DNA from 2 places in the Sphaerochaeta sp. UBA5836 genome. Region 2 is predicted to be linked to the other one. Evidence: riboswitches for the same ligand, from Rfam matches in the RefSeq annotation. Region 2 holds a riboswitch; the other holds the start of a gene.
What was found. A riboswitch is a leader RNA that binds a small molecule or an ion and turns the genes downstream of it on or off. The one in region 2 is predicted to bind cobalamin.

Region 1 (7,341 bases), on a different contig from region 2:
GCACAATGCGCATCCAGGATATGCTGGATGCATTGAAGCGTGTATCACTGCTGGTTGAAAACAAGGCAAAACGGATTTTCCTCGATATCAGCGAGGCAGGAGTACTGTTGACCAGCGACGAGAGTGAAGTCGGGGAGGCCAAGGAGATAATTCCCTGCCAGTATGAAGGACCTGACAGCAAGGTGTCCTTGAACTACACCTACCTGCTCAACCCTCTCAAAGCGATGGAAGGTGAGTATTTCTCGATCAACTTCACCGAGCCGACCAAAGCTATGACGGTAAAGCCTGAAAGCAACAGGGATTACTATCATATCATCATGCCGATGCAGCCCAATTCCTAATGCGTTTCATCGAACTTTGGACAAACCAATTCAGAAATATTGTCTCCGAAAGGATACCTGTCGACAATCGGCAGGTATTCCTCATTGGGCAGAACGGGCAGGGAAAAACCAACCTGCTTGAAGCAATTTATACACTTTGCTACGGATCATCCTTTCGCACCAACCAGCTGAAGGAGTTGATTGAGCACGGTCAGAAAGCCTTCAGGATAGAAGGCCGATATCTTGGTGACGACCAAGTAATCCATACGCTGGTGCTGCAGTTGAAGGACGGGAAGCGAATCTTGACCCTCGATGATCGTGAAGTGAGGGACCGCAAGGAATTGATCTACAATATTCCCTGCATTGTCTTCAGTCATGACGACATTTTTTTCATCAAGGGGGAGCCGGAACAGAGAAGAAGGTTCTTCGATCAGACGATGAGCATGTACAACCCGCTTTTTTTCGATGATTTGAGGCGGTATCGTCTGATCCTTCGTCAGCGCAATCAGGCAATCAAGGATGGAATTCTTGAATTGTTGGACCTGTATGATCTCCAGCTTGCAAAATACGGGCTTGCCATCCAAAGGGAACGAACGCATGCAGTGTATGAGTTCGACCAGATTTTTCCCTTGATGTACAAAAATGTTTCAGAAAGCTCGCTCGATGTGCATATTGAGTATCATCCATCGTGGAGCGATTGTGCAACCGAAGAGGAAATTGTCGACCACCTGGCCCGCACCAGAAGCCGTGACTTGAGCCTGCTTACCACAACCAGCGGCATTCACCGTGACAGGTTTCTTGTCATGGAGGATTGCAAGCCTTTTTCCCAAACAGGTTCCACCGGGCAGCTGCGATTGGCATCCTTGATTTTTAGAACAGCCCAGATGGCATTTTTCCAGAAAAAAACCGGAAAAGAGCCGTTGATCCTTGTAGATGATGTGCTTTTGGAGTTGGATTTCAAGAAGCGTGAGCAGTTTTTGCAGTTGATGCAGACGTACTGCCAGGCCTTTTTTACATTTCTGCCTGAAGAACACTATTTTTCGGAGCTGGCCGATGAAGGCTCTTTGTTCTATACTGTCCAACAAGGAAGGTTTTTACGCTCATGAAGGACAGGAAGCCCAGGTTATGCAAGGAAGGGGAACCTCTGCAAGGAAGAGAAGTCTTGGACTACGTGTTGCGGTCGCTTGATATCCGAAGTGACAATCCCAAGGCGGCCATTGGTTTTGAGTGGCAGAAAATCGTTGGGAATCGACTGTATCCCCATGTAAAAATTGTGGAAATCAAAGGGACAACGTTGGTTCTTCGTGCTGATCATCCTTCTTGGGCACAGATTGCACTCATGCAGCAAAAAAAGATACTTGCTTTAATTACCAAGAAATACCCATCATTGGGGATCAAATCGATACAGATGCTGAGCGCCTAGTTACTTGACGTAACGACAGTTGCTCATTATACTGCACCACTCGGAGGATCATCCTCCGCTACACTAGAAAATATCCGCGTTAAGCGATGTAAAATTGGAGAATATCTCATGAGTTACAAAGGAAAAAGAACCTACCAGCCCAGCAAAGTCAAGAGAAACAGAAAGTTCGGATTCAGGGCTCGTATGGCAACAAAGGGCGGACGCCTGGTATTGGCCCGCAGGAGAGCCAAAGGCAGACACAAGCTGTCCGTATGTGATGAGAAGAAGCCTTTCTAAACAAGAAATTGTAAAGCGTAAACCGGAGATTGACCGAATTTTTAAAACCGGCAGGACATACACCTGCCGTGGTTTAAAACTGATTGTTAGCCAAAACCAGCTGGATCTTGACCGGATTGTAGTAATACCCGTCCGTCACTATGGAAGCGCTGTTGAGCGTAACAGAATACGCAGACAGATCAAGGAAATCTGGCGAAATGAAAAGCCTCGGATGATTCCCGGTTACGATTTTGCATTCATCGTATATCCAGGAAAGGTTGATGACCATACATCCCAAAAAAAACAACTCCTCTCACTCTGTGAAAAGGCTGGGGTTTTCCTCAAGCCTTAAGACTATTTTTTAGTCTTTCCCACTCCTGTTGTTGCAAAAATTCGTTATGTGCCTATCTTTCCTGTGAACGTTTTCTCACCACACCTCATCATCAGGAGCAGATATGGACAAAAATACCATTCTAGCCATAGTCCTTTCCGTTTTGGTCATTACAATCGGTATGACCATTCAAACCACATTCTTCGCCCCCGCTCCTGTAGAACAGGCAGCCCAGCAGCAAGTAGTCCAGCAACCAAATGCCGCAACCACCACGTTGGAACCCGCCCAGTATTCACAGATTCCCTCCAACATTGCTTGGAACAGCAATCTGCCGGGGTCTTTGGTATCGGTGGGAAATCAGGGTTCCAGTGCACCCTTCACCTTCTCAACCGAGTACTTCATTGTTGAGTTCAATCCCAACGGCGCCTCTGTCTCCTCCTTCAAGCTGAAGAAACACCTTGACAACGGGCAGCCGGTGGAACTGCTTTTCAAAAGTCCACAATCCAACGATGCGTTCCTGCTCTATGCAGGAAAAGACAAGACCAACCCCATCGATGCCAATTTCAGGTATCAGATCAGCGGGAACAAAGTAATTTTCACCCAGGAGTTCGCCCTCCTTTCTGAAGATGGAAAGAGTGCAGGCGATCCGTTCACCATCACCAAGACCTACACCTTCGGCAACGAGGACTACTTGTTCCAGATCGATGTTGCTACCAAGAACAGTGTGAACAAGGCTGTCCCCCTCTCCTTCGAGAATGCTGCCTATACCCTGGCTTTTGAGCCGCAGATCGGCCCGTCGTTTGCTTCTCTTGACAACAACTACAACTACAGAAGGTTCTACATCAAGGAAGATGGATCTTCCAAGAAGAACCAGGTCAAGCTCAGCAATGGTGCCTATACCACCACCAAGCCCCTCTCCTGGGTCGCTTTGGTCGGCAAGTACTTCTCCCTGATTGCTATTCCCGATGCCACCAACTATACCGTCAGCCTCATGGAGGACAGTGATGCAGGCCTGCCGCTTGAATCGAGCATCTTCCTGACCCGGCCTTCCATCAAAAGTGCATCGCAAACCGACACCTTCCGATTCTATGCAGGGCCGCAGCTGAAGGGTGACATGATCATCTACAATGATGCTTCCCTGAACAGTTTCGGGGTAGCCAACCTCCAGCTGGAACAGGCATTGGACAGCAGCTCCTGGCTTGGTTGGCTTGAGACCATTCTGAAGACCATCCTGAACCTGTTGTACAAGGTGATTCCCAACTATGGTGTGGGCATCATCATCCTGACCTTCCTGCTCAAGCTGGTGTTGTATCCCATCTCCAAGAAGGGTATGGAGTCTACGGCAAAGATGGCTTCCCTCTCCCCGAAAATGGCGGAGATCAAGGAGAAGTATCCGGATAATCCGACCAAGCAGAACGAAGAGATGGCTGCTTTGTACAAGAAGGAAAAAATCAATCCGATGGGCGGCTGTCTGCCGATGCTGCTCCAGTTCCCGATTCTCATTGCCTTCTATGGACTGCTCAACAAGCACTTTGAACTTCGCGGAGCCATGTTCATTCCCGGTTGGATTCCTGACCTTTCCATGCCGGATACGGTATTCACCTTTGGTTTCAATCTTCCCTTCCTGGGCAATCAGTTGCACCTACTGCCGATCATTTACACGGTCAGCATGATCTACTCGATGAAAATCACCCAGAATGCCTCGACTTCAGGAAGCCAGCAGGGCATGATGAAGTTTATGACCTACGGCATGCCGTTGATGTTCTTCTTTGTCCTGTACAATGCACCCTCCGGTTTGATTCTCTACTGGTCGGTCATGAACGCACTCTCCATCTTCCAACAGTTGTATACCAACAAGAAGAAGAGCAGGGAGGCAGCAGAGAAGAAGAGCGCCTCTGTGCAGCAATTCCCAGGTCCCAAGGGAAAGAAACGGACCTAGTTCCCACAAGAAATATTATCCGGGGGACCCGGTCCCCCGAACGGAGTAGCTATATGATGAAAGAATTCGAAGGACGTACCGAGCAGGAAGCTATTGCAAAGGCAATAGAAGAACTGCACATTGAACGGGAAGATTTCGATGTGGAAATCGTCGAGCCTGTCCGCAAGGGACTGTTCAAGAAAAGCAATGTAAAGATCAGAATTCACTTTGAAGATGAGAACGATGTTCCTGAAGAGGGTTACGAAGTACAGGGTGCGCAGGATGAGGATGAGGATGAGCTTGATGCTCCGATCAACAGCGACCTTGAGGACAAGCTTTTGCTGTTCGTTGCAACCATTCTTGAGAAGATGGGATATCAGGGCAAGGTATCCATCTCCTTCCGCAAGGCCCGCAAGCTCGGCCTGAATATTGAGAGTGACAACTCCAGTATCATCATCGGCCGCAAGGGTAAGAATCTTGATGCCATCCAGCTGCTGGCCAATGTGTTCGCCGGTCAGATCGACCCTGATTTGAAAGTGATCATCGATAGTGAAAACTATCGCATGCGTCACGAGGAGCAGTTGATCAGAATGGCGTTCAAGACCGCAGAACAGGTAAAAAAGAGCGGCCGGAGCAGATTGCTTGAGCCGATGAACCCGTATGAAAGACGGTTGGTGCATACAGCCCTCAATGATTTCGGGGGAGTGGAGACCAAGAGTGAAGGCGAGGGGCTGTACAAGCAGATTCGAATCACCAATCAAAGACAATGACAACACTGGGGACTTTTGTCCCCCTTTTTTTTTATCAAATGCCTTGACAAGATACAACATCAGTCCTACTGTGAGTAGTGTACCGTATGGTACTAAACACTATATCTTGTGTGTATAGGAAAAGGGAAGTGGGTGAAAAGCCCGCGCGGTCCCGCCGCTGTAAAGGGGAGACTACGCTAACAGCCACTGGAGCAATCCGGGAAGGCAGCGTAGTCGATGAACCTGAGCCAGAAGACCTTGCCTGTACAGACACGCCGTCACGGAGCATGACAGGGGCGTGTGCAATCAAAGCACCGTCTCTTTGTTCATTCTCCGTCAGGAGGAACCCATGCAAAAGCAGGTGGTCAAACGGGACGGGCAGGTGGTTCTCTGCGAGGTTCAGAAAATCATCAATGCAATCAACAAGGCAGCAACTGCTGCTCATCAGGATGTCGATGCCATAAAAGTGGCAGCGTTGGTCCTCGCCAACATGAAGGACGTCAACCCAATTACGGTGGAACAAATCCAGGACCTGGTCGAACAAGCCTTGATGGACAGTGGTGCCAAGGAGACGGCGAAAGCCTACATCCTGTATCGCAGCCAGCGCGAGCGAGTTCGTGAGGGCAATGCTCTCATCAAGGCAACCAATGCGCTCTTTGACTCCTACTTGAATCAAACCACCTGGCAGACCAAGGAAAATGCCAATACCCGTCGATCGGTAAACGGTATGAACAACTTCATTCGTGAACGCTTCACCGAACAGTACTGGCTCAATGAAATCTATCCAAAAGAAATCAAGGCGGCGCATGAAAGCGGAGCCTTCCACCTCCATGACCTCGGATTTTTTGGCCCGTATTGCTGTGGCTGGGACCTGAGGCAGTTGTTGGTCAATGGATTCGGGGGCGTTGATGGAAAGGTCAGCAGCAAACCTGCAAAGCATCTACGTTCATTTCTTGGACAAATCGTCAATGCTACCTTCACCTTTCAGGGGGAGTGTGCAGGGGCTCAAGCCTGGTCCTCTTTCGACACCTATGCTGCTCCATTCATTCGCTACGACAATCTCTCCTACCACGATGTGAAGCAGGCTCTCCAGGAGTTCATCTTCAATCTCAATGTTCCGACCCGCGTCGGATTCCAATGCCCCTTTTCGAATCTGACATTCGACTTGGTCGTCCCATCCTCGCTGCATGATGTTCCGGTTATCAAAGGAGGTGTGGCTCAAACAGAGACATATGGGATGTTTGAGAAGGAGATGGAAATCCTTAATCTTGCCTTCTGTGAAGTCATGGAAGAGGGAGATGCTTCGTCCAGGGTGTTCACCTTTCCGATTCCCACCTACAAGGTAACCAAGGATTTTCCTTGGGAAAGCAAGGTGGTGGATGCCATTTTTTCCATGACCGCAAAATACGGAATCCCCTACTTCTCCAACTATGTGAACAGCGATCTTTCACCCGAGGATGCCCTTTCCATGTGCTGCAGACTCCGCCTCGATACTTCCCAACTCAGAAAACGCGGCGGCGGATTGTTCGGATCGAATCCTCTTACCGGCTCGATTGGGGTGGTAACGCTCAATCTTCCGAGACTGGCTTATGAGACAGGCTCTGAGCAGATGTTCTTCCAAAAGCTGCCCAAGCTTGCAGAGCTTGCCAAACAGAGTCTTGAAATAAAGCGGAAAGTCATCGAAGCCGAGACCGAGCGGGGCATGTATCCGTTCAGCCAAGGATCCTTGGTCGATGTAAAACAAAGGCTTGGCAAGTATTGGGCGAACCATTTCAGCACCATCGGCATCGTTGGGATGGAGGAGGCCTGCCTGAATCTCTTCGGGCGGCAGGGCTCCTTGGTCACCCAAGAGGGACAGGAGTTTGCCTTGCGGGTGCTGGATGAGTTGAGAGAGCTCATCAGTGGCTTCCAGAACGACACGGGCAACTTCTACAACCTCGAAGCCACCCCTGCCGAGGGAGCCAGTTACAGGTTGGCCCGCCTCGATACCATCCTGTATCCCGATATCATTACTGCTGGAGAGAAAGTCGGCTACTATACCAACTCTTCCCAGCTGCCGGTCGGCTATACTTCCGACCTGTTTGAAACGCTGGAAAAACAGGATGCACTGCAGTGCAAGTATACCGGTGGGACCGTTCTGCATCTCTATCTGGCCCAACGGATCAAGGATGTGGAAGTTGCAAAGCAGTTGGTCAAAACGACGTTCAGCCGGTACAAGCTTCCCTACCTGTCTCTCACCCCCACTTTTTCCACCTGCAGGAACCACGGGTATCTGGATGGGGAAGTGGAACAATGTCCCTTTTGCGGATCGGCTACCGAGGTGTGGACAAGGGTGGTGGGATATC
Region 2 (7,341 bases):
GCCATGAGTGACATTGTGGCAATCGGCTGCATCCTTGCATGCAACCAGGCAGGACTCCGTGTTCCCGATGACATTTCCATAGTAGGGTTCGACAACATAGATGAGAGTTCTTACATCGTACCGCAGCTGACCACCGTCGACCAGCCTGCAAAAGAAAAGGGACGCCTCGCCGCAGAAGCCTTGTTTACTATGATCAACAAGGAGACCTTGGAGAGCGTCCATATGGAAATCCCCTACCGCATCATCAGGCGGGAATCGCTGAAAAGGCTGTAACCTACTTGCCCAGAGCCTCGATCAAAGCAGAGAGCACTTCTTGGGGTGAGGGAGATGCGTCAATGTCAAGCAGAAGATTACGCGCCCGGTAGTACTCGATAAGAGGTGCAGTCTGAGCCTCATAGACTGCAAGCCTGTTGAGTATCGCTTCGGGTTTGTCGTCATCACGCTGGATCAACGCTTCACCGGTCTCATCATCGATTCCCTCGACTTTGGGAGGATTGTAGAGAATGTGGTAGGACCTTCCCGTTGACTTGCACACACGCCTTCCGCTGAGACGCGAAACTATCTGCTGCCGGTCGAGCACGAAATTCACCACTTTATCCACTTTCTTCATTTTCGCAAGGGCATCCGCCTGGGCGATGGTCCTGGGAAAACCGTCTAGAATGAAACCCTTTTGGGCGTCGTCCTGTTTGAAACGCTCCTCCACCATGGCGATGGTGACGGAGTCAGGAACGAGTTCGCCGCTTGCCAGGATAGCTTGTACCTGTTTTCCCAACTCGGTGCCGCCCTTGATGTGGCTGCGAAACAAATCCCCGGTGGAGATATGGGGGATGTCAAAGTGATTCTTTGCTTCGGACGCTATGGTCCCTTTTCCGGCACCCGGAGGGCCGAGAAATACTAGATTCATGGTTCACCTCACAACAGAAGATGCAACCATGCTAGCATAATCGACCCATTTTTGCACCACTGCTGCAGAAAATATCGAGAGATGATGCAAAAAACGGTGACAGCTGCTTGTGCCAAGGGTTCACTCTTTCCTTGTATAAAGCGCAGGCATCGGGTAGAATCCCTATCGATACAGGAGAAAAGCACTGATGAATAAAATTGTCCTTCATGCCACAGACCTTGACGGGTATCTCAAGGAAACAGATAAAGAGAAAATCGCCCATGCCGATGAACTCTACAAGAAGTCTGTTCACTACTGTTCCATTTTAGAGACAGCCAGCGATGTGATGCAGCTTGAGGAAGCTCGGAAAGGATTGGTTGGAAGCGCCGGTGAGATTGGTCGCTTTCTGAAAAACATCTGCCAAGAGGAGCCGAACATCCACGTCTACTCGTTTGAGACACCTCGGGAACAGCATGGTCAGGCAAGCCGGCTTATCTCCAAGCTGCGCGATCCATCAACCGAACATGAAGAATTCTTGTACTACATCCAGCGTGCCTACGAGATGCTCTTCTCCCATGTCTATGCCGATGCCGCCCTACCCACCAAACGATCGATCATCACCAAGACTCCGGTGACCGATCCGGTACGCAATTATGCAGTACACCGGATTCCCGATGTTGACTCTTTCATTCACAACAGTGTCATGTGCGTGATGCTCAGAGGCGCCCTTCTGCCGAGCATGATTCTCAGCAAGGAGATTCAGGAGTACTCTTCAAACGACTTTGTCACCCCGTTCGCACTGTTCAAGATCAAGCGTGACGATTCAAAGAAGGAGTCCAACATGGATTACTTCCTCGATTTGGACAAATCCTACTTCGATCTCGCATCCCTGGATGGAAAGGACTTGATTTTTGCCGACCCGATGAATGCCACCGGCGGATCGCTGGTAACAATCGTCAAATATCTGAAGGACAACAAGATACAGCCCAAGTCGGTGAAATTCATCAACGTCATCAGTGCACTCAAGGGATCCTTGCGCATTGCACGCGCCATCGAGGGTGCCGAGGTCTATACACTGTGGATGGACCCTGTGCTCAACGATGCCGCCTATATATTGCCGGGCCTCGGTGACGCCGGAGATCGTCTCAACGGCAAGGATGAGCATGACAACCCCCGCAACATCATCCAGCTCATCGCCGACTATGGCAGTTCCATCACCAACCTCTACCGTTCACAGGTGAGGGAGATTGAGAAGACTGTACTGGAAAACTAATGAGAAAGCTGTTGCTGCTGGTTCTAGGTTGTTCACTGTTGCTCGTTTCCTGCCGGTCCTATCAGGCAGAAAGGCTTGCATCCGAGGGGTATGAGCAACTCATGGCCCGTGATTTTTCGGCAGCCGGTGCATCGTTTGCGAAGGCAAGCGGGAAAGACAAGGACAACCACACGTATCGATACAACTATCTCTTGTCCCTCTTTTTGGAGGGGGACTATGAGAGGGTGGTCAAACTCAGCGAAGAAGCCTTTGGTGAGTTTGACTTCAACCTCTCCTTTTTGCTTCTCAAGGCCCAAGCCTATAGTGAACAATCACAGTACAAGAAAGCGTTGGAAACGTATGAACGCCTGTTTGCCATCGATCCGGGCTCCTATGAAACACAGGCCGAGGTGATGGAAGCAGCGCTTCGCTGGAACGAGAGAGAAACAGCAGAACGTCTCGCCCTTGGCTTACTCAATGTCAAAGCTTATGAGAAGCGGGCCCTTGCTGTGCTCAGTCAGCTTGCAGGCAAAGAAAGTTGGTATGCACGCGCCCTCTCGTTTATTACGAAGGAAGAACAAACAGAAGGCCCGCACTAGCTCCGAGGACAATCCAGAGCAAGGGATGCACCTTTTTGAACCGCAACACCAGAACAACAAGAACTGCATACAGTACGGCTTCCTTCAACTTGAACCCCTGATCGGGAAAAACCGTTGCCGACAACAACATCAGACCGGCATACGAGATCAGGCCGACCACTGCAGGTCTGAGAGCATAGAACGCATCCTTGACATACAGGTTCTTGTCAAATCTTCCCAAAAAACGAGCAATAAAGATAATGATGATGACACTGGGCGTAATTTCACCCAAGGTGGCGATCAAGCCACCGGCCAATCCAGCCGCCTGATATCCTGCAAAGGTCGCCATGTTGATGCCGATCGGCCCAGGGGTCGATTCGCTGACAGCGATCATGTCGGCTATTTGTTTGGCTGCCAGCCAATGAGGATGGGTTTCTGCAAGCGCATAGAGAAACGGCAGGGTTGCCAGACCTCCGCCGATGGAAAAGAGCCCGATTTTGAAGAACTCCCAAAACAACTGAAGATATATCATGAGGCCCTCCGTTTCACTGCCTGCACGCAGAGGCCGAAAAAGATGGCGAAAAGGACTATCAGAATCGGGGAAAGGGCAAAGAAGAACGTAGAAATCACTACGGCCAGATAGAGCAGGATGGTGGGAACATCAATCAGGCTTTTCTTGGCGAGGGTAATCACCGATTGGGTTATGAGGGCGCATACGGCGACCCTGATCCCTCCAAACGCCCGTTGGACCCAGATTATATCCTGCACATGTAACAGGACCGTTGCCAAGATGGAGATGATGATCAGCGATGGGCTCACTTCCCCCAAGGTCGCAACGATTGCTCCCGGGATGCCCCGCTTGCGGTAGCCGATCATCGTAGCGGTATTTACGGCAATGATGCCCGGTGTGCATTGGCCGATGGCATAGATGTCCAGCACTTCTTCCTCGGTCACCCATCCATGTTTGGTGATGACCTCCCGCTGAAGCATGGGAAGCATGGCATATCCGCCGCCGAAGGTGAGCCCGCCGATTCTGAAGAACGAGAGGTACAAGTCCCAAAGCTTCACATCACGGCCTTTCATACCAGGCCTTCCATCGCTTGGCGGACCAACTGGTCGCACCGCTCATTTCCCTCGATGCCTGCATGGCCTTTCACCCAGTTCCAATGGACGGGAAGACTTGCATTAAGACGATCCAGCTCCACCCAATACTCCTTGTTCTTCACCGGATCCTTTGAAGCCGTCCGCCAACCGTTGACCTTCCAATTCTTGATCCAACCGGTGATGCCGTTCTTCACATACTGGCTGTCCGTGTTGATCACAATTGCCTCAGCGCCGAGCGCCTGGCACGCTTTCAACGCCTCGATTACCGCGGTGAGTTCCATGCGGTTGTTTGTGGTGTTCCGTTCATTTCCGCTGGCCTCTTTCTCAAAAACACCATCAGCCTTCAATACATACGCCCACCCGCCGGGACCTGGATTGCCTAGGCACCCACCATCGGTATAGATCTCAATTTGGTTGTACTTCATAGGCCGGATAGTAATATAGAGGTCGGTTGTGGTCAACCACGGCAACTCTTGACAGATGGATGAACAACTCCGTAGGATAGGCTTGTCCATGCCAAGGGAAAGGGGTTCAAGCCCCTGCGGTCCCGCCACTGTAGAGGCTGGGAATCTGCTGAAAAAGACACTGCATTGCAATGCATGCGGGAAGTCGCAGATTCTGGGTATGCCTGAGCCAGGAGACCTGACATTGGATAATTTCCGACGGCCTACGGAGTATAGGTCAGGGTATGTTCCATGCCCGTGTTACAAGGGGCGTTATGCACAGCAATTCTTTCAAGCACCTGCTTCTCGTTTTCTCACTGTTTCTCTGTCTTGTCATCCCCCGTCTGGCAGCGGGAGGAGCCCAGGAACAACCGGCACAACAAGAGAGTTTGCGGATCGTCAGCCTTTCTCCCAATGTAACGGAGACCTTGTATGCCTTGGATGCCGGATCATTGCTGGTCGGTCGAAGCGACTACTGCAACTACCCTCAAGAGGCTGCCGCCCTTCCTTCGGTGGGTACGTTGTACAACCCTTCGCTTGAGACTCTGCTTTCGCTGGAACCGAATCTTGTCATCAGCAGTGCTTTTGTACCGGAACAATTTCTTTCTTCCGTACAGAAAGCCGGTATCGATGTACTTGCCCTCGAAACACAACAGGATTTTCAAGGTACCTATACCCTCATTCGTGAGATAGCAAACAGGGTCGGCAGACAGGCGGAAGGTGAATTGATGATCCTAAACATGCAAAACGATGTTCGTACCATTGTACAGAAAGCAGAACTTTTGCCAAAACCCACGGTATATATCGTCCTGGATTTTGGTTCGTTCGATTCAAGTGCAACCAAAGATACGTTTCTCAGCGAGATGGTCTGGCTTGCAGGGGGGATCAATATTGCCGATGATGCCCAAAATTGGACATACAGCAAGGAACTGTTGATGGCCCACGATCCGCAGGTCATTCTGCTATCCCCGAGATGGGGAGAGACGGGAGAACAGACGCTCAAGGAATTTACCACTACCAAGCCGTATGCCGACCTCAGCGGCAGCATCAGGCTCTTCGATGCAGACCTCATCAGCAGGCAGGGCCCCCGCAGTGCCAAGGCGCTTGCAGAACTCTTTGTTCTCATCCATCAGGAGCAGGCGCAATGAAGCGGATGCTGGTCCCCGTCCTGGCAGGCACAGCCTTGGCCCTCATGCTCCTCTCTTTGACTTTGGGACCTTCAAACATCAAGCTCTCCGACACCGTGGCCATCCTGCTGGGAAAAGGCGCATCCGCCAATAAAGCCTATATCATCCTTCAGCTCAGGCTTCCCAGAATTCTCTCATCCTTTCTTACCGGTGCAATCCTGGGGCTCAGCGGAGCGGTTTTCCAGGCAGCGTTGCGCAATCCCATGGCCGATCCCTTCATTTTAGGCATCAGTTCGGGAGCATCCTTCGGTGTGGCGGTAGCCCTCTTCATCGGCCTTGCACCGCTGTTGGGGCTGCCTGTGAGTGCATTGGTTGGTGCTCTTGGAACCACGCTTTTCATCGTAGCCCTGGCCTCCAGACGCAAAAGCAGCAGCACCACCTTGCTGCTCACCGGTGTTGCGGTGAACTACATTCTCTCCGCTGCAATGACGCTGCTCATGTTCCTGCACAAGGAACAATACCAGAGAATCCTTTTCTGGACCTTGGGAAGCTTCTCATCGAGCACCTATGGGCAAGTTGTTGTTGTTCTTTTTGCATGGATCATCTTGTTCATTCCACTCTCCTTGAATCACCAGAGCATGGACATGCTCCTGCTTGACGAGCTTTCAGCACGGGCGGGAGGACTTTCCGTGAGAAGGACCCGCCTGCTTTTTTTGCTGCTTGCTTCCTTTGCCACCGCCTTATGCGTATCCTACTATGGAGTCATCGGCTTCATCGGCCTGATGGCACCCCATGCCACCCGCCTGATAATCGGCCCCAAGCATCAGAAGCTGTTGTTTCCCTCGAGCCTGCTCGGCGGCTTGCTTCTGCTTGCCAGCGATACCATTTCCAGGATTCTGCTTCCCTCGGGAGAACTTCCAGTGGGAATCATAACCAGCATGTTGGGTGTTCCCCTCTTCCTCTACCTGCTTCACCGCGGGAGGTACTTCTATGGATAGCCTTGAGTTTTCACACCTGGGTGGAGGCTATGACACCCATCCTGTCTTTGAAGATTTGAACCTGAAGCTGCCAAGAGGCACGTTCATCGCTCTGACAGGTCCCAATGGGAGCGGCAAATCGACGCTGCTCAAGTTCATCTACAAACATTTGAAGCCTGCAGCAGGAAACGTCTTGGTCGAAGGTCGCAACGTGGCTTCCCTCAGTCAAAAGGATCTGGCAAAGCAACTGGGTTTTGTCGCCCAGAACGGCAAGCTCGACTATGCCTTCACTGTCACCGAAGCAGTCAGCATGGGGCGATATGCCTATGGGGGTGAGGACAGCAACCACAGCGTTGAACAAGCCTTGCTGGAATGCGATATCGTGCATCTCAAGGACAAGCTGGTAACCGAACTAAGCGGAGGCGAACTACAGCGCGTCCTGCTGGCCCGCGCCCTCTGCCAACAGGGAAAGATTCTGTTGCTCGATGAGCCGGTCAACCATCTGGATGTCAAGCATCAGCGTTCGATCATGGAACTGCTCTGCCGTTTGGTGGAGAAAGGCTATACGGTAGTATGTGTATTGCACGATCTCTTGCTGGTGCAGATTTACAGCCAAACAGCGTTGGTGCTGCAACAAGGAAAGGTTGTCGCATACGGTTCCACCGAAACGGTGTTCACCGAAAGCCTTCTTGAGAATGTGTATGATATCAAAGCCCATCAGGTGTACGATCCGACCCTGAATCGGATGCTCTGGCTTCCTACCTACAAGGCCTCATCACCATGAATGTGTTTCGCCTCTTTTTACATCGCACCTACCGCAAGGTGGTGAAAATCATTCTCGCACTCTCCTACGATTTCCAAACCTGGCAGGAGTGCGAGCTTCCAAGCGGTCCGAAGATTTTTTGTTCCAACCATTTCAGCAGCAGCGATGTGCATTTTGTGACCACCTTGTCCGATGATGTGCTGCATATCGTCAT

Region 1: linked by a shared signal. The riboswitch ahead of B3F49_RS01145 (ribonucleoside triphosphate reductase) and the one ahead of B3F49_RS11985 (ABC transporter substrate-binding protein) in region 2 are both predicted to bind cobalamin.

Annotation. Positions count from the first base shown of each region.
Region 1 is NZ_DJGW01000015.1:2,114-9,454, reverse strand. It holds gene dnaN (DNA polymerase III subunit beta) at 1-341, shown strand, start outside; gene recF (DNA replication/repair protein RecF) at 341-1,426, shown strand; gene B3F49_RS01170 (DUF721 domain-containing protein) at 1,492-1,743, shown strand; gene rpmH (50S ribosomal protein L34) at 1,852-2,019, shown strand; gene rnpA (ribonuclease P protein component) at 2,000-2,350, shown strand; gene yidC (membrane protein insertase YidC) at 2,454-4,268, shown strand; gene jag (RNA-binding cell elongation regulator Jag/EloR) at 4,322-5,017, shown strand; cobalamin riboswitch at 5,088-5,276, shown strand; gene B3F49_RS01145 (ribonucleoside triphosphate reductase) at 5,346-7,341, shown strand, end outside.
Region 2 is NZ_DJGW01000114.1:45,297-52,637, forward strand. It holds gene B3F49_RS11950 (LacI family DNA-binding transcriptional regulator) at 1-273, shown strand, start outside; gene B3F49_RS11955 (adenylate kinase) at 275-904, opposite strand; gene B3F49_RS11960 (uracil phosphoribosyltransferase) at 1,092-2,156, shown strand; gene B3F49_RS11965 (tetratricopeptide repeat protein) at 2,156-2,734, shown strand; gene B3F49_RS11970 (chromate transporter) at 2,700-3,245, opposite strand; gene B3F49_RS11975 (chromate transporter) at 3,242-3,796, opposite strand; gene rnhA (ribonuclease HI) at 3,793-4,242, opposite strand; cobalamin riboswitch at 4,282-4,481, shown strand; gene B3F49_RS11985 (ABC transporter substrate-binding protein) at 4,536-5,408, shown strand; gene B3F49_RS11990 (FecCD family ABC transporter permease) at 5,405-6,385, shown strand; gene B3F49_RS11995 (ABC transporter ATP-binding protein) at 6,378-7,148, shown strand; gene B3F49_RS12000 (lysophospholipid acyltransferase family protein) at 7,145-7,341, shown strand, end outside.